Regions from separate parts of the Alteromonas sp. AWQ4_252 genome, predicted to be linked through region 2. Evidence: predicted binding sites of a transcription regulator. Region 2 holds the regulator's gene; the other holds the start of a gene.

Region 1 (11,986 bases), 3.8 Mb from region 2:
TTAACCAAAGGTGAATGGGTGGTTGATGAACTGGAAGCAGTGGATCTTAGTGCTAATAAGCTCTATTTCACCGGCCGCAAAGACACACCACTGGAAAGGCACTTGTACAGTGTGGATCTCACTACGAATGCTATTGAAAAAGTATCTACCCAAGCCGGTTTCCACGGTATTGCATTCGCGAAAGACGCTTCAATTTACGTTGACACGGTATCCACCGTCAATCAGCCGCCACAGGTGAGTTTACACCGGGCGAGCGGCGAACACATTACCTGGCTGGAAGAAAATGCCATAGACGAAACGCATCCGCTTTACGCTTATCAGGATAGCTGGGTTAAGCCCGATTTTGGCACCATCACCACCGATGACAACGCCACCTTGTATTATCGCTTGTACAAGCCCGAAAATATGAAAAAGAAAAACCCCGTGATCGTGTATTTATATGGTGGCCCTCACGCACAGGTAGTAACTAATAGCTGGGGAGGCAACCGAGGGTTACTCATGCAGCATTGGGTGGACCAGGGTTATGTAGTATTTAGCATCGACAACCGGGGCTCAAACTACCGGGGTAAAGCGTTTGAAGATCCTATTTTCAAAAAAATGGGTACTGTGGAAGTCGACGACCAGGTAGCTGGCGTTAAATTTTTACGTACTCTGCCCTATGTGGATGAAACCCGCATTGGTGTATATGGCCACAGTTATGGCGGTTACATGACGCTAATGAGCATGTTTAAAGCTGGTGATTATTTTGCTGCTGGCGTATCAGGAGCTCCTGTTACTGACTGGCGCCTTTACGATACTCACTACACCGAACGTTATATGGGTAACCCCAACACTGACGATGACGCCTATACGGCATCCAGTGTCTTTCCCTATGCAAAGGATTTGAAGGGTGAACTGCTTATTTACCATGGCATGGCAGACGACAACGTTCTGTTCACTCATAGCACCAAGTTGTATAAGCACCTTCAGGACTTAGCGATACCGTTTGAGACTATGGACTACCCAGGCAAGAAACACAGTATTCGTGGAAAACAAACAGGTATTCACCTGTACAACACCATTACCCGCTTTTTCAATCGCAATTTGCACCCGGAAAAAGAATAGCGGACTTACGAAAAAAGGGCTGCATTCGCAGCCCTTTTCAATTATTCACGTGAAAACGTTTCTATCCGAACAACTGTGTCGCCAGAGCTTGCTGAACACCCTGTGCAGCATTTTTACTTAGTTCAATTTCAATAGCTTGTGATTGCCCGGACACCCATATTTTGAGCTCTGAGTCTGTATCAAAGTGACCTGCGGTTTCCACCACAAACTGTGTTATCGATTTGTACGGTATAGAATGGTAATTAACTTTTCGCCCGGTAATGCCTTGCTTGTCGATTAATATCAAACGACCGCTGGTGAATACCACTAAGTCCCTGACAAGTTTGTAAGCACTTACAACACTTTCACTCGGCGAGAGTACCGGAGCCAATTCTTCAGCCACCACAGTGATATCAGTTTCACTCGCGTTACCTAATAATGCATCAAATAAACCCATAATAGTTCCTTGTAATCATCATGCCCGTAAAAGAGTAACATTATTAGGCGGTGTCAGGCGATGCTTCAATGGTATAGGTTTGCCCAAGGCATATCCCTGCCCGTAGTCAACCTTCAACTCCCGTAATGCGTCACAGGTTTCCTGGTCGGCAACGAATTCCGCAATTGTTTGCTTTCCCATACTATGGGCAATCGCACTGATGGCTTTGACTGTTTCGTGATCAATACTGTCACGAGCCATGTTTCTGACAAAAGACCCATCTATTTTCACATAATCCACATCGAGATTTTTAAGATAGGTGAACGAAGACATACCCGCTCCGAAATCATCCAGTGCGAAACGACATCCTTTGGTTTTCAGTGTTTGCATAAAATGCTTGGCAGCACCAATATTAGTAACGGCTGTGGTTTCGGTTATCTCGAAACAGATTTTTTCCGGGGGCACAGTGGAACGGTCGACACGCTCAACTATTCTCTGTAATTGTTCGTTATCACCTAACGTGAGCCCTGACAGGTTGATAGCAACTTTCCCTAACTGGTCAACATGGGCTGGGTGAGCTTCCAGAATTTTAAGCGTATTGTCTACAACCCACCAGTCGATCTTGTTCATTAAGCCATGTCTCTCCGCCAGTGGGATAAACAGCGCGGGACTAATCAACCCTCCATTCCCATCAGGAAGACGCAGTAAAATTTCATAGTGCGCCAGCTCACCATTACCCTTATTCATGGGCATAATAGTTTGGCTGTACAATTCAAACCTGCCGCTCTGGACTGCAGTGTTCAGTACGTTTAGAACGTTACTCTCACTGGACAAACCGTCAGTATCTTCGTGGTTTCTGTGGATAAAGTAACGATTCCGTCCCTCATATTTTGCCTGATAACAAGCGTTGTCCGCAGCTTTAATGAGTTGAGCGACGGTACCACTGCCCTTTTCTATTGGGATCACACCAATACTGGCCCCTACGTAAAATAACCTGTTGTCATGAATAAAACGGTAGCAGGAGATTGCTTTCAGTATGCTATCGAGCTTTGTGGTAACCGTAGTCAGATTCTGGTTTCGAAATATAATACAGAACTCATCGCCACCGATGCGCGCTAAAAGTTCTTGTTCAGTGACCTGCTGACGAAACAAATTAGCCACTTCTTTAAGCAATTTATCTCCCGCGGGGTGCCCACAACTATCATTAACCAGTTTAAATCGGTCCATATCGATAAAGCACATTACGCCGAATTGATCATCCTGCTCCACACTTTCTAAAAATTGTCGAAGCTCATTATCAAAAGCATAACGATTCATCAACCCGGTGAGTTGATCATGGCTGGCCTGATACGCGACTTCGTCTTGCAATACCTGCTCTTTGGTGACATCCCGGGCTATGCCCTCCACAGCTGTCAAATCACCATTTTTTGAACAAATTGGTGTGTCGGTAAATTCAATAATACATACCTTCTCATCACTGCTCTTAAAATGGACTAAGTAAGGCTCAGGCTTTTCTCCCTTTTTAATTTGATCGCTGATGGATCCGTAATTATCAGGAACCTGTTGAATTAGCTGTTGAGACCGACGGCAGAACTCTCTCTCTTCAAAGCCAAGAATGGTTTGTAAACCTGCACTCACATAAACAAACTGGTTGTCCGGGGTTTTTGTGTATACAAAGTGTCGGTGCATATTATCCACAAGCCGCCGGTAACGCTCTTCACTTTTCTGCAGGGCCATACGGGCCCGAAATCGCTCTGACACATCCCGGACAGTTATAGCAAGCGTTGACTCCGCTTTTACCATTTGGACTTTGAGCCACTCGGCCTCCGTGGCCTTACTTTCCGTATGTAGATAGGCTTCGTGATGTTCACCAGATCTAAAAACATCAAACGCTTTTTCTATCAGCGTGCCATGTTCAAGACTATTAAGGTGACGTTTCAGCGATTTCTCTGCCCCTTGACGGCTTAATTGCGGAAATAGCTGATAACTTACTTTATTTGCTTCAAGTAAGAGAAAATCATCATCAATTGATTGATAAATCATTAGTCCATCGAGCGCCGCATCGCTGGCAGTTTGATAGCGACGCTGACTCATTGCTAAATTTAATGCACTTTTCAATTGTTTGTGCAATACCCAACTCACCAGCAAAGACATTGCAATGCCGACAATAGCAATTAGCCAACCTGCGTTGAATCTGCCCGGCTGACTTTGAATATGTAGAGTCCACTGACGACCGAGAAAGTCGATCCCCTCAGCAATGACCGTTGAACCGTCGTCTTCAAACTCACCTTCTTCGAGCAAATGCTGCTGTCCATCGAGGATCATAAAATTAAATTGCGGACCGACTAGATCTCCAATGATCTCATCCAGAATTTCACTGATATCAAAGCTTGCAATAAGAAAACCCAGATGAGCTTCCTGTGGGCTAATGGCTCTTGAATAAACTAAGAAGAAATGGCCACCTTCCCCGGATTGAATGAGCGAACTGTGGAAGTCGTCAGATACTGTAAATGATGTAAGACCTAAATCCCTCAGCGGTGTGCTCATCATAGAGAAACCGGTGCTTGATAGCCCCTGGCTGTTTGGCAGGGTAATCCACCGAACGTTACCTTGTACATCAGTCACGGCTAGAGAAGTATAACCATACTGCATATTCATTAGGGAAACAGCTTGCGCATTAAACCAGTCTATATCGTTGGCAGAAAATGCAGGCCAACTTTGCATAAGGTTAATCATTGCCTGTCTTCGCTCTTTAGCGAAGAGCGACATACTGTTCTCTACCTGGCGAGCCAATGACTCGGCTTTAGATTTCCGCGATTCAAGGTCGTCCTGAATAAGGTATACACCCGAACTTACGAATATACTGCTTAACATGATGAACAGAAAAAACGGCAACAGGTAAATTCTGTTCTTTCTCTCTCGGGGCATGGAAAAGTTTGATCTTAATAAATATAAATGACGATACAGGCTCGGTGTGACATTTTTATTAATTCGCCGGCTGTTATAAACAATGATAGGGTAACGATTCGCATCAACAAACCAATAAGGATATCGTTTTGAGTACCACTTCACAGCCTACTATGGACGACATTTACGCTGCAGCTAATCGACTATCAGGCTGTGTTGCCAGAACGCCTTTATTGGAAAGTAGTTTGCTAAACCGGTGGCTCGGACAGCGCATCTTATTCAAGGCAGAATGCTTACAACGTACCGGTGCTTTCAAACTTCGCGGGGCCACTAATTTTCTGAAATGTTTACAGGAAAAGGGCGAATTACCCCAACGCATAGTGGCAAATAGCTCAGGCAATCATGCCCAGGCAGTTGCCTACGCTGCCAACCAGTTTGGTATTCCCTCGTGCATCTTCGCTACCGAAACTATTTCACCGGTTAAGGCTGCGGCCACACAAGCGTATGGCGCAAAACTGAAACTATTCTCCTCTCGCCCTGAGGCGGATGCTGCCGTAGAAGAAGCGGCGAAGGACCCTGGGACGGTGTGGATCCCTCCCTACAATCACCCGGATATCATTGCCGGCCAAGGCACTGCCTGTCTTGAGGCACTCGAAGACGCCGGCAAAGTGGATGCCATTTTCGCCCCCTGCGGTGGTGGTGGAGTATTAAGTGGCACGTTACTCGCTGCTCGCCATCTTCAGCCTGAAGCTAAAGTCATAGGCGCAGAACCACTGGAAGCAAACGATGCCGCGCGCTCTTTGCAAAGCGGCGTGATTGAAACACTTGCCAGCGCACCCAATACTTTGGCTGACGGTGCGGCAACGCCCTCAGTGGGGTTGCATACATTCCCATTGCTACAACAACTCGATGATTTCTACGAAGTAAACGAAGAACAAATTGCCTACTGGACTCAGTGGTTACAACACCTGTTAAAACTTCACGTGGAGCCAACCAGCGCCATGAGCATGGCTGCTGTTGCCGCCTGGGCAGTGAACTCGCCCCCTGAACAAACTGCAATTGTAATACTGACCGGCGGAAATATTAGCCAGGCGACAATGCAAAAAGTTTGGCAGACAGATTACTTGTTGCAGCCACCAAACATTACCGAACAAAACGAAGAGGAATAACAATGAAAAAGCTCGTGCATAAAGGAGTGTTGTTACTAGGACTTTTGTTGTCTTTTAGTGTGTTGGCAACCACCAAACTAGTGAAAAATGTCAATGGGTACACGTTAATCGAATCAGGCTCTCTTGTGCGTTTCAATGCCGTACTCATTGAAGATGGCAAAGTAAAACAGCTCGACCCAACGACGACGACTGCAGGTGAAGTTATCAATGGGCATGGAAAAGTCATGCTGCCAGGGTTAATTGATGCTCACGGACATTTACTTGGTCTCGGTGCAAGTTTGCTGGAAGTAGATGTAAGGGAAAGTCAGTCAGCTAAGGACGCAGCCCGACTGACTGCAGAGTACGCCTTTGCAAACCCCAATCAAGCCTGGATAATCGGTGGCGGATGGAATCAGGAATTTTGGCCTGACAGGGCTTTCCCCAGCGCTGCAATTCTCGATGAAAAAATTGCAGACAAGCCCGTCTTGCTTTACCGGGTTGATGGTCACGCAGGTTGGGCCAATAGCAAAGCGTTGGCGTTGGCTAATATCAACGCCGACACTCCTGACCCTGTGGGTGGCGTCATCGTTAAAGACGCAGAAGGCATTCCCACAGGCGTACTGATTGACAACGCTATGGGCCTTATTGAAAGTGTGATGCCCTCACAATCGGCCGCGCTTTACAATGCGCAACTGGATGCCGCCGGACAACACCTTCTCGCCCAGGGAATTACAGCCATGCACGATGCAGGCGTGCCCCACAGCGTTTACGACTTCTATTTGGCCAAGGCCACCCAGCAAGATCTGCCTGTACGTATTTATGCCATGATAAGTGCTACAGACCCAACCCTTGGCCAAATGCTGGATATTGGCCCGGTTCGCAGTCCTGATGACTTTCTTTATATCCGCAGTGTCAAAGCCTACGGAGATGGTGCGCTTGGAAGCCGGGGAGCTGCACTGCTACAACCATATTCCGACGATCCGCACCAATCTGGTCTTTTACTCACACAGCCTGAAGATATGGATGCCCTGTTCACAAAGGTCATTGGCTCAGGGTTTCAATTAAACTTTCACGCTATTGGCGATAAAGCCAATCATATGGCTCTGAATCAATTCGAAAAAACTTATAAAACGGAAGGCGGTAAGGCACTGCGCAACCGTATCGAACACGCACAGATCATTGACGTTAACGATTTGCAGCGATTTGCACAGCTCAATGTGCTGCCATCAATGCAGCCAACTCATGCTACCAGTGATAAGAACATGGCCGAGGACCGCCTCGGAAAAGAAAGAATGAAAGGTGCTTACGCTTGGCAAACACTGTTGAAATCCGGCATTGCCCTCCCCCTTGGTTCTGATTTCCCCGTGGAACTTGCTAACCCATTCTTCGGTATTCACGCAGCTGTGACTCGGCAGGACAGAAACAATCAACCGGTGCAAGGCTGGTATGCCCATGAAGCGATGACAATTGAACAAGCCTTTCGGGGTTTTACACTGGATGCGGCTTATGCGGCGCACATGGAAGATACCTTAGGCACATTGACCCCAGGCAAGTGGGCAGATTTCATATTGGTTGATCAGGATATATTTACCGTACCTGCGAGCGCACTTTGGAAAACGACGGTATTACAAACCTGGTTAGCAGGTGAAAAGGTATATGATGCAAACGTTCGCTGAGTGAATAAGGGCGTCTTGTGTCTGGCGCCCCTACATAGCAGCTTATTAAGAACTATTCCTGTATAAAAGCGAAACGGGGCGTGACGACCCCGTCCACAGTGACGCTTTCGCAAAACATGTCATATGGCCTTACCCACAGCGCTTTGTCACCATATTCAGGCCGATAAACCACTAATTTTGATTCGTCTTCAGAATGTGTAGCAACACCCACAACGGTGTAATAATTACCCTTGTAGTGTCGGTACAGCCCTGGTTTCACATCATCTGTCATTGCTCATCCTCTAACGGAAGTCTAAGTTGTTGTATGGGTACATCATCGGCCAGTCCGAGATGAATACCCACTAATCTCACGCCACGGCCCCGTGACCTTTGCCAGGCTTCTTCAAGTAAGGTGTAAAAGAAAGCCTCATCGATATCATGATGACGATGCTCTACGGTGGTCTGCTGAAAGTCGCTGAACTTGAGTTTAACGCCTTGTGAACGGATAGCACAACGGCTGGCACCAGACTTTGCCTGGTAGCTTTCTATTCTCTCCTGAAGCTTTTCCCACAACATAGGCATGACTTCCTTACAGGCATCTAATGTGTGTAAATCTTCACTAAATGTGCGTTCAACACCTATGGATTTCCGCTCCCGGCTAACATTTACCTCACGTTCGTCCACACCATGTGCCCGATTCCACAGCACAGTGCCAAACTTTCCCAACTCCTTTTGTAGTCGCTCAAACGGGTACTTGCGTACATCGGCACAGGTATTCAAGCCAAGACGCTCTAGTTTTTGCTGCGTGACTTTGCCAACACCGGGTATTTTCGCCAGAGGCATGGTTTTTACAAAGCTATCCAGTTTGTCTGGCGTAATTACACAAATGCCATCCGGCTTATTCTCATCACTGGCAACTTTCGCAACAAATTTACAAGGCGCAACACCGGCAGAAGCGGTGAGGTTCAATTCAGCCTTTATGCGCCGCCTGATATCCTCGGCTATAAGCGTAGCGCTGCCGTTGAATAATTTTGTATTTGTCACGTCAAGGTAAGCTTCATCCAAAGATAAAGGCTCAACAAGATGTGTGTAGTCGGAAAAAATATCGCGGATCTTCTGGCTCTCTTTGACATACACGTCCATACGCCCTTTTACCAGAATTAAGTCCGGACACAGCCGTTTAGCATATGCTGTGGCCATGGCAGAACGAACACCGTATTTTCTTGCCGGGTAATTACAGGTCGAGATCACCCCTCGCCTGTCAGCACTGCCGCCGATTGCGATGGGTTTATGAGTTAATGAAGGGTTGTCACGCATTTCCACAGCTGCGTAGAAACAATCCATATCGACGTGAATGATTTTTTTCACTACACATCCAACACTGTATATTCAAACAGCATTTTACGACAAAAAGGGATAAAGTCACATGACAAATTTGCGGGCGCAAATGAAGGTGCGAGAGCAAAGTAAATAAGCGCGCCAAAACGCGCTTACTCTTGTTACATAATTTGGTTATCTTTCCATTCGGCTATACGCTTCTGCCGGGCTTCTTCTCGCTCAGTACGCGCTTTTTTTCTATCGCAGGGTTCAGGACAATCGCAAGCTTTATCAATACCAAGCGCGCCTAAGCCACCACAACTTCCCGATATAGACTTTTTCTGAACCAGGTACCCGATGGCCATGGCCAACACCATTGTCAGGAAAAAACCAAACGCGAGAATAAAAGTAGACATGCTATCTCCTAATTTTTAACACTTACAATATCTTCAAAATGCGGCGACGCATATTCTTCAAAGCCATTTTCAGTGCGCTTAATAAGAAACACGGCCAACCCTTCCTGTTCTGCCAGTGTAATTGCTTCATCCCACCCCATCACGTTAAAAGCTGTTGCCAGACCATCTGCGGTCATTGATGACGGGTGGACTACGGTAACGGAAACCAGATTATGCGTAATAGGTTGACCGGTGCGAGGGTTAATCAGATGAGAATATCGCTTACCATCCACCTCATAGTAGTTGCGATAATCGCCTGACGTAGCGATAGCGTTGGTACCTATTGAGACAATTTTTTGTACTGCCCGTTCCGTAGTCACCGGCTTTTCAATAGCAATTAACCATGGCTCACCATTTCCGCGCTCTCCAGTGACCCGCATTTCACCGCCAATTTCAACCAGATAATTAGTAATATTGTTGGCATCCATGATAGCTGCCACCTCATCGACCCCATAGCCTTTCGCTATTGTGGATAGGTCGACATACAGCATAGGATGCGCTTTGGTTAGGTTGTTGCCATTTAACGCTAATTTATCAAGGCCAACATATTCCCGCACTTCAGTAATTTGTTGAGCAGACGGGACTTTCTCCGGGCGTTTATTAGGGCCAAAGCCCCACATATTCACTAACGGCCCTACGGTCACATCTAAAACCCCGTTACTCATCTTTCCCAGCCGAACAGCTTCTTTTACTACCTTGGCAGTTTCATTTGAAAGCTCGTACGCCGTTGTGAAACGACTTTGATTAAACCGGGATAATTCAGAGGTTGGGTCATAGGTAGACATCAACTTATTAATGTGAACAAGTCTTTCGTCGATGGCTTGCTGCAAGCCCTCAATCTGTCCGCGCTCGTCCACCACATATTTTACATTGTAGGTAGTCCCCATAGTTTCGCCATGTAAATGCGCTACTTGCTTAGATTCCTGGGCACAACCAACAATGACATAAAGCAACAACAGAAAAATGCTGCTTCGTATAACATGTGTAATCACTAGTATTCCTCGACTATCAAAAAAGGGGGCAGCGCCCCCTTTTTTCATTATACCTTTTAACGATTAACCGCCAAAGTCATCCAACATAATATTCTCGTCTTCTACCCCGAGATCTTTCAACATGTTGATTACCGCGGCATTCATCATGGGAGGTCCACACATATAGAACTCACAATCTTCTGGCGCTGGGTGGTCTTTAAGGTAGTTTTCCAACAATACGTTGTGGATGAAACCAGTATAACCGTCCCAGTTGTCTTCAGGTTGTGGATCTGACAATGCAACATACCAATTGAAGTTATCGTTTTCTTTTGCCAGTTCGTCAAAATCTTCCACGTAAAACATTTCACGTAACGAACGGGCACCGTACCAAAACGAGATTTTGCGATCAGACTTCAATCTGCGAAGCTGGTCGAAAATATGTGAGCGCATTGGGGCCATACCTGCACCACCGCCAACGAACACCATTTCCGCTTGCGTATCTTTCGCAAAAAACTCACCAAATGGGCCAGAAATAGTAGCCTTATCGCCTTCTTTCAAGCTCCAGATGTACGAAGACATCTTACCGGCAGGCAGAGTCAGATTATTAGGCGGCGGCGTAGCGATACGCACATTCAGCATAATAATCCCTTCTTCTTCCGGATAGTTCGCCATGGAGTAGGCGCGGATAGTTTCGTCATCGACTTTAGATTCGATATCGAAGAAACCAAAACGCTCCCAATCCGGACGATACTCTTCTGGAATATCGTAATCTTTATATTTCACATGGTGAGGTGGCGCCTCAATTTGAATATAACCACCAGCACGGAAAGGTACGCTCTCGCCATTTGGAATTTTTAACTTCAGTTCTTTAATGAAGGTGGCTTTGTTATCGTTGGAAATAACTTCACAATCCCACTTCTTAACACCGAAAATTTCTTCTTCCAGTTCGATTTCCATGTCTTGCTTAATCGCAACCTGACATGACAAACGGCAACCTTCACGGGCTTCACGTTTAGTAATGTGGTCTAGTTCAGTAGGCAGAATTTCACCACCGCCTGATTTAATGTCTACGCGACACTGACCACAAGAACCACCGCCACCACAAGCAGACGATACGAAGATACCCGCTTCCGCTAAGGCACCGAGTAACTTACCGCCAGGCTGAGTGGTAATAGCTTTATCCGGGTCACCATTGATCATAATGGTCACATCACCACTGGGAACCAGCTTGGATTTGGCGAACATGATGATAAACACCAGCGCCAGTACGATGACAATGAACATGCCAACGCCAAGTAACATTTCTACATTCATTTTATGCTCCTTTGCGTTATTACAGTGCTATACCGGTGAAAGACTGGAAGCCTAAAGCCATGAGTCCAGCAATCATGAACACAGAGCCCAGACCACGCACACCATCAGGCATATCAGCATATTTCAGTTTTTCACGCACAGCTGCCAGCAACACGATTGCCAACGCCCAGCCAATACCACTACCTACGCCGTATACAATACTCTCAGAAAAGTTATATTCCCGCTGAACTGCGAAGGCAACACCACCGAAGATGGCGCAGTTAACAGTAATCAACGGCAGGAATATACCCAACGCGTTGTACAAAGCTGGGAAGAACTTATCCAATGTCATTTCCAGAATTTGAACCAACGCGGCAATTACACCAATGAACGTCAGGAAGTTCAGGAAACTTAGGTCTGTATCAGGAAAACCGGCCCACGCCAGTGCACCAGGAGCGAGGATGTTTACATAGATAACCTGGTTTACCGGTACAGAGATACCCAGCACCACGATAACAGCAACACCCAGACCCATGGCCGTTTTAACTTTCTTCGATACAGCCAGGAATGTACACATACCCAGGAACAAAGAGAGCGCCATATTTTCGATAAAAATCGAACGAACAAATAAAGACAGATAATGTTCCATGAATTACTCCTTAGGCTCTACTTGTTCCGGACGGAAAGTACGGATAATCCAAACCATACCGCCAATCAGGAA
Region 2 (11,986 bases):
GTGGGAATAACTGGCCACTGTCCTGAAGTACCAGTAACCCTTGCTCGACCATGTTGTTAATCAGCTCATCGGTATAGGTGAGAGCAGCATCCTGCGTCATATAAATAAACAGTTCTTTTTGCAGCAATGGGTAAAGCGCAGCCATTAAACGTAACACCTCGTGTCGGTGTATGCCTGGTCTGGAGAAAACCGCAGCCTGAATCACTCCAGGCAATGCAAATAAATGAAGAATATTATTGCGATAGTAAGTTAAATAAACAGCGGCATCCTTCAAAGGTGCGACCAATGTACCGTATCCATCCTGGGATACGTTAAACCTTTTCAGTGCCAACGTTTCTTTAAGCATAGTTTTGGCACTGATGTCCGGAATGGTAGCATCGTCTGAGAACGGAGCCTGCTTAAGCAATGTCAAATAATTGCCCATGGCGCGGACAAGTTCTTTTTCCGTCATGGTTTGTGTCTTTGAAGAAAGCAGGCATAAGGAAACCAGTGCCATACCGTTAATGGCAGCATTGCGGTTGATCCGCAACATCACCTCATTAGCGAGCTCATTTACCATAGGTGTCAGCCATGCTGGCTTTTTATCCATATCGGCAGGCAACGTTTCCCGCCAATCCGGTACGGTTTGCTCTAAAAACTGATTTAAGTGGATGGGTTCGCCGAAATTTACGTATCCGTGTCCATAGTCGCGCAATTTTTTAATCGCTGAGAAAACCTGAAGGTTAGATTCTTTTTTCTTTCCACTACCTTTAAGTTCGCTTAGGTAGCTTTTTACTTCCATGACATTTTCGTACCCGATGTACACAGGTACGATACTGACCGGGCGTTTTACACCTTTGAGTACTGCCTGCATTGTCATGGCGAGCATTCCGGTTTTTGGTGGGATTAAACGCCCTGTTCTGCTGCGGCCACCTTCAGGGTAATACTTGACTGAATAGCCCTTGTTGAAGAGTAGCTCAAGGTATTCTCTGAAAACTGCAGTATAAAGCTGATTGCCTGCAAAACTCCGGCGAAGAAAAAATGCGCCACTGCGACGAAAAATGGGGCCTGCTGGCCAGAAGTTCAGGTTGATCCCGGCAGCAATATGGGGCGTTACCATACCTTCGTGATAAATTACGTATGTCAGTAACATGTAATCCATGTGGCTGCGGTGACACGGTACATAAATAATCTCGTGGCCATTCGCTGCCAGTTCGCGTATGCGCTCCGCATGGCCAACACTAATACCATTATAAATTTTATTCCAAATACGGGTGAGAATGCGATCGCCAAAACGGATTAGTCCTTCACGGTAATCAGCGGCAATTTCGTTAATATACTCTTTGGCGGTTTCCCGGGGATCTTCGGTCTTTTTCTTGCCCTTTCTAGCGTGCTGAGATTCATACATGGCTTCCTTCACGCTTTCTGAGCCCAATATGGCATTGTATAATTCCTGGCGCTCAAGAAGTGTAGGACCCGTCATACTCTGACGTTTTCGATGAAAGTGAGTACTTGCTACGCGTATGAGTTTGTGAGCGATGGATTCGTCGCTACCCCGCTGAGTTGACATTTCTCGCGCTGATACGGCTTTGCTAAAGTTTATGAAATTATCACGGCCCAGAAATAGCACTATGAATAATTTTCTAAGCCAGCTTGGAGAAGCGTGATGGGCAATCAGGTCGCTCAGTCCCGGCGTGCCTTTACCTGGCGCTCTACCCCAAGACACAAACACGGGGACCACTTGTACGTCGACATCGTGATGATCCCGGTGAAGATGAAAAAGACTGGAGAACACTGAATCTACATCTGTATGGGAGGCGGTTTTTACAAACAGAGGTTCTGTTTTTCGTAAAAAAACGCTACTGGGATACGTTTTGCCCGCCACCGAGATCTCAGACGTGGGGCTGGGTAAACCTAATCTCTCCGTTGTCATGCGCAAAGCAAGTTGATCAGTAACGGAATTTGTCGGTAGCAAATAAATAATAGGCTTGCTTTTGTCTATACCCAGCTCAGATTCTACATTGGCTGGAATACTGTGATCTTTGACTAAAAGCTTAACGGGATAATGAAACACCGACAGCAGCGTTTTGCGCATCCACGACATGAAGAGTAAATCCTGTATTATGAAAACCGGCGTAGTTTACCACACTTATACGGCGATCCAGATGAACTAAGGTAGGAAAGTCATGATAGTGTCTACGTGAGGAACTGTCACGATTCTAACATGACAGTTCAATGAATTTTCTTCATAGCCCATCCGCCGGCAGTGGCCAGTACCGTTGTTGCGAATGTTCCCCACATCCAGTCTACGATTGTCATCGAAAGTGGCCAATGAGCCAGTATAGAGTAGCAAGTGAGGTTATAAGTTCCGTAAGCAGTTGCACCAAGTACAAAACCTGCGACACTGGTGCGGATCAGGTTTTGGTTCGCATAAGGGCGTATAGCCAGAAACACTATAGAAGCGCAGTAAAGCACGTAGAATACGAGCCAAGGCCAGGCAATAAAGTTATCTCGTAGCAAGCCAGCAAAGGCAGATTGATACCAAGGCATAGCTAAAACGCCCAGCCATAAGCCGTCGAGAACAGCGAACAGAGCCAATACGACGAAATACGCTGTGATATTTGCTTTAATAGATGTTTTCATAACCAAATAAACGCGTCTCATACAAGAAAAGTTCAGTTTAACTGTCACGATAGCGTGCTTTGTAACAAACTTGGACCATAATTGAACTATCACCCGAACGCGATCACCGATTAGAGGTGAGTGAAAAGTAAGGAAAAGCGGGGACAGTATGCAAAGAAAACTATTTGAATTCGGTGATTTATTCTGGGTTCCTGAATTTTACCACGCGTTTTTGCGCCGCTTTATGGGCGCGCTGTACAAAATCTTTGGCTACCACAAACTCTGGATGCCAGAGCTGAATGCTTTCATCGAAAAATCTGGCGGCAAGGTACTCGACCCCTGCGCCGGAAGTGGTTATGTAGATGCGCTGCTCATTAAAGAGATGAAACAGCAAGACATTAAATTTTACCTGTCGGATTTTATGATCCACAAAAACCCGGAATTCAGAGAGCACATCAATAACCTCGGAGACTCGCGTATTCACTATTTAGAGCAGTCTATTGATGTGCTGCAGGACAACCCGGATTTTCGCTGCCCGAAAATTTTTATCAACGCTTTTCATCATTTCGACGATGAGCAGGTCGCTCAAATATGTAAACTCAATTTGTCCCACGGTGATGACATCTTGGTACTTGAGTACTGCGACAATGCATTTGTAAGCTATCTTTCTATGTTATTCGGCCCCCTTATCGCAATGATTTTGCTGCCCTTTATTACAGAGCGGCGACAGTTGCTGGTAACGGCTGTGTTCACCTATCTAATTCCAATTGTCCCCGTGATGTTACTGTGGGACGGTCTCGTATCTAATTTGCGCTGCTACTCTCATCGTTCACTGAAGAAGATAGTACACAATGCGGGTTTCACTTCTGCGGAAGTTAAAACCACATTCCGACGCAGCTTGCTTTACCCTGCGGGGGTTACTTCCCACCATATTGTTGCATCACCAGAAGCGAAGAAATCGTGAGATTGTTTTTGATTCTGTAAATTGATTGCTTGCTGTCGGTAGTAGTTAAGAGTGAAATATTGGGTCACGGAAAATCAATAGGTTAGTAGCCGTTTTCAAGTTAAGAAGTTTGCTGGTCCTCCATTTTTTCCGGTTAAGATAGTTTTAGATTGTGGGTTGATGAAAATGCCGTCTTTTAGGAGATATGGGTATGTAGTGGTCAAGTCATTTTGGTCACTATAATAAGCAGGTTGGCCGGTTTTGCCTCGACTGCCTATAGCGAATACTTTACCGACCACTTTCAAAGTAAAAACCGTGATTATCAAAAGTGAATACCGTTGAGATACATGTAACCCACTGATAAAGTAACGATTCATAATGAAAATAAACGGAAAAGCTCTATGCAAGGACGACATCTTAAGTGGTTAGTATTACTTCTCGCATTAACCACTTTACTGAGCGGATGTGGAGCGACCAAGGTCTCTGCGCAAAAACAGGATGACGATCGCCTGTCCACTAATCAGGAGGGATATCTGCTGATTGGTCTGGTGAACAATTACTCTCTCGATGCATTGTATATTTGGGGTGAAAAAGACCTCAAGCTAACACGAGAGGATCTCTCTGCCGGAGAAAATTATATATTAATCCCGGTTCCTGCAGGTAACTATCGGTTGGGTCAAATCAATTATAACTTCTACTTCAGGACCAAGCTTGAAGACGACATATGGCAATTTACAATTACCCCCGGACAAATCAATTACATCGGCCATTTAACCGTTAATCGCCCGTCTTTTTGGTTTTTCGCCAACGATGTGGAACTAAAAAACCAAGCCGCTGGCGCACAACTCTATATGGAAGAGTACTTTCCGGGCCTGTTAGGGGAACGCTCATTGGTTTATGCCGGCCCCGGGGAAGACAAGTTTTACCAGTTCATAGAACAGTTGGAGGCCACCGATGAATAAATGGCTGTTGGTTTTACTGTTTTTATCGTGTAATGCGCTGGCACAGATTAAAGAAAACAAGGTTGAGAGCCCGGTTCCGGCTTCCAAAATTTTCTCAAATCAGCAATTTAGATCACCAAGTTTATCTCCTGATGCCAGCTACGTGGCGGTATTTGAATACCATGAAGACAACTCCCGGGTTGGCTTGATTGATCGTAAAACTGACAATTTTATTCCCCTTGCTGACCTGGGTGAAGGCGGCCAGCTTGCCGAGTATTTCTGGCTCACCGCTAACCGTCTGTATCTTGAAGTATCGGTATTTGTTAACGACCGTCGTGTTAATGTGATGACCATCATTGAAATTAGTTTTAATGAAGACGGTACCCCTTCTTTCACTTCTCACCGAATTCGTCACAGCGGATATGTGCTGGGGCGCGCCTATTCCGAGCCGGAAAAACTGGTGTTTGCCTATAAGCCGCCTAAAGGCGATACCGAGATCTATGTGACTGACCCCATAGCGCTGTCTCAACCAGACTGGAAAGGACGAAATGAAATACACGACCTTATTGATGAGGCCGCGTTTTACTTTTATGACTCACCATCAGACCAATTACTGGGCTTAAGCTACGATAGCGAAGCAGAGACATTCACCCTGCAATACCGCGCTTTGCATGATTCTGAATGGCAAACCCTGCTGGAAGATTTTGATACTGAATACACCTTCAAACCCATGGGTTTTATCGACAAAAACAACCTGGCGGTACTCAGTGATATTTCTACCGATAAAATTGCACTTTACCGGTATAACATCCCAACTAAAACCTTTAGTGAAGTATTGTACGAGCATGAAAGTTACGATTTGATCTCAGCCGAGGTTAGTTATGAAACTGGTCAACTTACCTCAGTTTCTTACTACAAAGGCGGCGAGCTCACTGTGGAATATCTCAACTCAGTGCATGGTTACCGCCAGTCAGTACTCAATGCTAACCTTACCGGGCGAAATACGGTGCTGGTTGATTACAGTGCTGAAGCCGACGTATATATTGTAGCGGCCTATGCTGCGGATGCACCGGCTGATCTCTACGTTTATGATGTGCAGGCAAAAGTCGCCAGATTGTTATTTTCTGTACAACCCGAGTTAGATGGATATGTTTTTTCCACAGCCCGGTTAATGACCTTTGAGTCTGCTGATAACCAGATAGAAGCCTATTTTTATCCTGCGGTCGGCAAGTCCAATGAGGTACTCCTCGTAATGCCCCATGGCGGACCGGTTGGCGTGCGGGATACCGCTGAATTCAACCGCGTAGTCCAGTTTTACACTACCCGTGGTTATGCCGTATTACAGGTAAACTATCATGGCTCTTTTGGATTTGGCAAAGCCTTCCGTGAAGGTGGTGTAGGAGAAATTGGTCAACAGATCGAACAGGATATCGTACAAGCCATTAAGCAGCTTGAACAACAACACACCTTTAAAAACCGTTGTGCAATAGGGGCCAGTTACGGTGGTTATTCGGCGTTAATGCTGAGCATTTTACATCCCGACCTGGTTGACTGTGTCGTCGCTCGATTTGGGGTATATGACCTGCCGCTGATGTTCAACCAGAGCAACCTGAAAACCAGCGAAGAATGGTTAGAAAAAGTCGAAAACACGGTTGGTGAATACAATGAGGACTTGTTTACTATTTCACCTCTGTATCTTGCCGACAAGATCACCAAACCTTTGCTATTAACCGCAGGTTATAACGACGATGTTGCAGCATTTGAGCACACTCAGCGCTTGGATTATGTTTTAACCAAGCTCGGTAAACCCTTTGAACACGCATACTACAAACGCACCGGACATGGCCACTCTCGTTGGAGCGGCGATCAGCATGAGCACGTTATGATTGATGATTTTATTCGTCGCCAGTTGTCTATCGCACCACTAGGCATTGAAGAAACGTCTGAAGAAGAACAAAAATTACTCACCGAAGATTTGTTGTTAGTCGCCAATGGTTTTTTTGGCCAGTACCGCGTTGATAGAGACGAAAAACGGGCTGCATATTTTTACCAACAGGCGGCCGCTACCGGTCAACCTGAAGCCATCTATCGGCTGGCACTGAGCCAGTTAAACGCCAGAGAATCGGTGACGCCGGTGTCCGACAGCATTACTTTATTAACCCAGGCCGCAGACCTGGATAATGCCGATGCTGCATATCAACTAGCATACCGGTATTTGCTCGATTACAGGTTTGACGCCCCGCAACCTGCACTTGCCAAACCTTATCTCGATAAAGCCATTGCTTTAGAAGAAGGTTACCGCACCACACTTTTAAAGCTGTTATGGGATTGCGTTTGGGCAGAAGACGGTCCAACGAATTGCCTGACTGCATTAAAGGCGCTGCCAGAAGACGAGGATGATCAATACCAGCACCTACAACATGAAATTATTGCAGAAATGGTGTCCAGATTTGCAGGCGTTCAAGAAAGCCTTGAGGCGTTATTAAAGGAGTTTTCAAACATTTCGGCCAGTACCACAACAGTTGATGTAGTCAACAGTGGAGTGCTAAGTGAGCTCGCCAATGGCGAAGAAGGATTTACCTCAGTTGAAGGCCATAGTTTAGAGCCGGGAGATAAACTCGCGGTGCGCTTTAAAGTTGGCTCAGGCGCCATGTTCAGAGCCGTCGATGAAGCCCTCGGCATAGTAGCTGAATGGCAAGGTGTTCAACCAAATGGAGAGGTGATTAGGTTAGATCGTACCTTTTTATACGGCCACCCCAGAGCCCACCAGTATGGTAAGAAAACGCCATGGCAAAGCGCCCGTAATCTGAGTACATATGATCTGCAATTCACCGCGATTAAACTGGTGTTAAAGGACATCTATAGCCAAGTCCAACTCACCGTCACCTTTACTTTGCACTAGGGTGTGTTGATCTTTGCTGTACACTTTAGCAGCAGTGCATAGCTGGCAAGTGTACGCCATTTATGATTATAGACGATCTGGTTATGGCACGTGCCGGAATCAAGAGCAGAGTGAACTGAATGCCTGATCCTTGTCTGTAATCGAGTTTAATGTTGCTGGAATTTCTTCGTACTAAACTGGAACCCACACATTGTTTTTACTTGTGTAAAACACTGAACTGTATATACTTACAGAAACTGTATAGAAAGACAGGCTGTTTATGCGTCCACTTACACCCCGACAAACGGAAGTTTTAGAACTTATCAAAACCACCATGCTGGAAACCGGCATGCCCCCAACTCGTGCAGAAATTGCCAAACAACTGGGTTTTCGTTCTGCTAATGCAGCTGAAGAGCATTTGAAAGCGCTGGCCAGAAAAGGGGTGATTGAGATCCTTGCTGGAACATCCCGTGGGATTAAACTCAATATTCCGTTAGAAGCCGAGAATGAAGAGGATGCAGGTTTGCCGCTTATCGGAAGGGTGGCAGCTGGCGAGCCAATCCTGGCTCAGGAGCACGTAGAAATGCATTATAAGGTCGATCCTGATCTGTTCCATCCCAGGGCTGACTTTCTTCTGCGTGTAAATGGTATGAGTATGAAAGATATCGGCATTCTTGATGGCGATTTACTCGCAGTTCACAGAACAACCGATGTTCATAACGGTCAGGTAGTTGTGGCTCGGGTTGATGAAGACGTAACAGTAAAGCGGCTTGAGAAGAAAGGTCGTGAAGTGTGGCTGCACGCAGAAAATGATGATTTTAATACTATTAAAGTCGATTTAGCCTCTGAGCCTTTTAACATCGAAGGACTGGCTGTTGGCGTTATTCGAAACGCTGATTGGATGTAGCGACGTATTTCTTCAGAACAGTTATCAAAAGGCAGCGTTAGCTGCCTTTTTTATGGGCAGAATACGGCGGATGCCGATTGCTGCGTTGCCAATTTACACAAGACAAATATCACCATAGTTTCAAAACGTCAGTGAGGAAACTCGCCTTGTATTGCAGTTTTTATTGCTGGACGTGCTTCGGCTCACAGTAGTGCTCAGTACTTACAATTACGGCCTGTATAAATTCATTCAATGTAGTAAAACGGTCTACTGCCGATGAAAACAAAGCCTCACTGCTTTTTTTCGCAGTAAAACCTTCGTTTTACCCACGCATTGCACAAAGATGGTGCTTTCTTAAAAGAAACCTCACAAGCGTTGATAATTCAATGGTCTGTCTAAAAAACATACAAAACATTCGATAAATCAGAATTCAATAGCAAGAATTACAAATCCACACCCCGCTCAGGCGCTGTCTCAGAATGTGATAAGCGCAGATTAATCATTAAATTCTTAATGAAAGACTAGACAAACCATTAAATCTGTTTAATTCTTATACTGTTGTTTACAATAAAATAACAATCCAGGATAAATATTAACAACCAGGATGGTCTCAATGTCAGGGTCTTGTGAAGCGGCATTACACATGACCCTCCATCACGGAGGTGTTGAGTGAGAAAACGCAGAAGTATAGCAACAAGGGTTTTGGGTGCGGCAACGGTATTGTTGCCCTGGCAAATCCTTGCTCAAACGGCGTCCACCACAGAGCGAGCAGGTCAATTGAATCTGCGCCAGGGGGTCACTGATATTAGCGGACAGGTTTACGACCTGCATATGCTGATGTTCTCAATTTGCGTAGCCATTGCTGTGGTGGTTTTCGGCGCGATGTTTTATTCCATTTTGAAGCACCGAAAATCCAAGGGCGCGAAACCAGCTCACTTTCATGAAAATGTGAAAGTGGAAATAGCCTGGACAGTCATCCCTTTTCTTATCTTAATTTTTATGGCCGTTCCGGCTGCTAAAACCCTCATCGCCATGGAAGATACCACAGAACCCGATATGACCGTGTTAGTCACTGGGTCACAGTGGAAATGGCATTATCAATATATGGACAGTGATGTTTCGTTTTACTCGTTAATGGCTACCCAGCAAGAGCAAATTCAAAATAAGTACGAGAAAGGCGAGAACTACTTGCTTGAAGTTGATCGCCCCCTGGTCATACCTACAGGCCAAAAAGTCCGGTTTTTGATCACCTCTGATGATGTCATTCACTCCTGGTGGGTGCCTGATTTTGCGGTGAAAAAAGACGCGAACCCTGGCTTTATCAATGAAGCCTGGACCAAAGTAAATGAGCCGGGAATATACCGTGGCCAATGTGCAGAGTTGTGCGGAAAAGATCATGGGTTCATGCCTGTGGTTGTCGTTGCTAAAACCCCTGAAGACTACAAAGCCTGGATGACTGAGCAGGAAGACATTGTCAGAAAAGCCAAAGAAGAAGAGCAGCGCTTGTTGGCGATGAACATGACAATGGATGAGTTAATGACGGTTGGAGAAAAGGTATACAACACTACCTGTGCAGCTTGTCATATGCCCAACGGAGAAGGCTTGCCAGGTGTTTTCCCTCCATTGAAAGGTAGCGCGATGGTACTGGAAGATCAGGCTGCCCATATCAACATTGTGTTAAACGGGAAAGCGGGCACAGCTATGCAGGCCTTCGGAAAAATGCTGTCGCTGAAGGACATCGCGGCGGTTGTGACCTACGAGCGTAATGCTTGGGGAAATAATACCGGCGATATTGTTCAGCCCAAAGACGTTAACGCAGTTGCCACGGGTAAGTAGGAGCGAACTATGAGTAAAGCGACAGACACGTTAGTAGCAGGCGGTGACGCTATGCATGACGACCATCATCACGGCGCACCAAAAGGCCTGATGCGCTGGGTACTGACTACCAATCACAAAGATATCGGTACTTTGTACTTGTGGTTTGCATTTATCATGTTCCTGGTGGGCGGCGCAATGGCGATGGTGATCCGTGCAGAACTCTTCCAACCAGGTTTACAAATAGTTGACCCTAACTTTTTTAATCAGATGACCACGGTTCACGGGCTCATCATGGTCTTCGGCGCGGTAATGCCCGCCTTCACCGGGCTGGCAAACTGGCTTATTCCTATGATGATTGGTGCCCCGGATATGGCGCTTCCCAGAATGAATAACTGGAGCTTTTGGATCCTGCCATTCGCCTTTGCCATTTTGTTAGGCTCATTGTTTGTGGAAGGCGGTGGTCCGGCTTTCGGCTGGACTTTTTATGCACCTTTGTCGACTACCTACAGCAGTGACAGTACCGGATTGTTTGTGTTCTCTGTGCACATTATGGGTATTTCGTCCATTATGGGTGCCATTAACGTCATCGTGACCATTTTCAATATGCGTGCGCCAGGCATGACGTGGATGAAAATGCCGCTATTCGTGTGGACATGGCTTATTACGGCATTTCTGCTTATTGCCGTAATGCCTGTACTGGCTGGTGCAGTAACCATGGTGCTCACTGATAAATTCTTTGGAACCAGTTTCTTCGACGCTGCAGGGGGCGGCGACCCGGTTATGTTCCAGCATATATTCTGGTTCTTTGGGCACCCTGAAGTATACATAATGATTCTGCCAGCTTTCGGTATTATCTCTCAAATTGTTCCCACTTTTGCCCGCAAGCGCTTGTTTGGGTATGCGTCTATGGTCTACGCAACTGCCTCCATTGCGCTGTTGTCGTTTATTGTGTGGGCACACCACATGTTCACTACCGGAATGCCTGTATTTGCTGAAATGTTTTTCATGTTCGCCACAATGCTAATTTCAGTGCCAACAGGGGTGAAAGTCTTTAACTGGGTAGCCACCATGTGGCGAGGGTCTATGACTTTCGAAATTCCAATGATGTTCGCCCTGGCTTTTATTGTGCTGTTTACCATAGGTGGTTTGTCGGGGCTCATGCTCGCCATCACACCCGTTGATTTTCAATACCACGACACCTACTTCGTGGTAGCGCATTTCCATTACGTACTGGTAACCGGCGCCATATTTTCCATCATGGCAGCAGTTTATTACTGGTTGCCAAAATGGACTGGGAAAATGTTTGATATAACTTTAGCCAAGTGGCACTTCTGGTGCTCGCTGGTATCGGTGAACGTGTTGTTCTTCCCTATGCACTTTGTGGGTCTGGCAGGAATGCCACGGCGAATTCCCGATTACTCCCTACAGTTTGCCGACTATAACCAGTGGATCAGTATTGGCGGTTTCGCATTCGGATTGTCACAACTTATCTTCCTGGCTCTTGTTATAAAAGCCTGTAAAAAGGTGGGTGATCCGGTTTCCGACCAGGTATGGGAAGGCGCAGAAGGTCTGGAGTGGGAAATCCCCTCACCGGCTCCTTATCATACGTTTGAAACACCACCTGTTGTGAAGTAAGCAGTGAGTACGCAGTCGGCGCAAAATCAATCACTAACCATTCGACTACTCGTGGTGGTCGTGGCGATGTTTGGATTCGGTTTTGCGCTGGTTCCGCTTTATGACGTGTTTTGCGATATCACCGGCATTAACGGTAAAACAGAGAACCAGGCAGCCGTTTGGAAAGACGTTCCTGTGGATGAAAGCAGAACAGTGACTGTGGAATTTATTACCCGCACAAATACTGGGATGCCGTGGGAATTTCGCGCAGAAACTAAGCGTGTGGAAGTGCATCCGGGGGA

The links. Region 2 encodes LexA, which represses DNA repair genes until DNA is damaged. Its sites were predicted from a motif close to TACTGTATNNNNATACAGTA; they were not measured.
Region 1: a site for LexA is predicted at 8,609-8,628, ahead of dinB (DNA polymerase IV). Genes of this name have one in related genera too.

Annotation. Positions count from the first base shown of each region.
Region 1 is NZ_JBSWSV010000001.1:4,599,520-4,611,505, forward strand. Features, by position in the region: gene ACXACM_RS20125 (S9 family peptidase) at 1-1,104, shown strand, start outside; gene ACXACM_RS20130 (PH domain-containing protein) at 1,166-1,540, opposite strand; gene ACXACM_RS20135 (bifunctional diguanylate cyclase/phosphodiesterase) at 1,559-4,393, opposite strand; gene ACXACM_RS20140 (serine/threonine dehydratase) at 4,600-5,595, shown strand; gene ACXACM_RS20145 (amidohydrolase) at 5,598-7,250, shown strand; gene ACXACM_RS20150 (DUF1653 domain-containing protein) at 7,303-7,521, opposite strand; gene dinB (DNA polymerase IV) at 7,518-8,597, opposite strand; gene nqrM ((Na+)-NQR maturation NqrM) at 8,729-8,962, opposite strand; gene ACXACM_RS20165 (FAD:protein FMN transferase) at 8,971-9,993, opposite strand; gene nqrF (NADH:ubiquinone reductase (Na(+)-transporting) subunit F) at 10,057-11,286, opposite strand; gene nqrE (NADH:ubiquinone reductase (Na(+)-transporting) subunit E) at 11,306-11,914, opposite strand; gene ACXACM_RS20180 (NADH:ubiquinone reductase (Na(+)-transporting) subunit D) at 11,918-11,986, opposite strand, start outside.
Region 2 is NZ_JBSWSV010000001.1:794,020-806,005, forward strand. Features, by position in the region: gene plsB (glycerol-3-phosphate 1-O-acyltransferase PlsB) at 1-2,083, opposite strand, end outside; gene ACXACM_RS03495 (DUF2177 family protein) at 2,212-2,622, opposite strand; gene ACXACM_RS03500 (hypothetical protein) at 2,771-3,565, shown strand; gene ACXACM_RS03505 (hypothetical protein) at 3,946-4,506, shown strand; gene ACXACM_RS03510 (alpha/beta hydrolase family protein) at 4,499-7,387, shown strand; gene lexA (transcriptional repressor LexA) at 7,647-8,273, shown strand; gene coxB (cytochrome c oxidase subunit II) at 8,973-10,088, shown strand; gene ctaD (cytochrome c oxidase subunit I) at 10,098-11,705, shown strand; gene ACXACM_RS03530 (cytochrome c oxidase assembly protein) at 11,709-11,986, shown strand, end outside.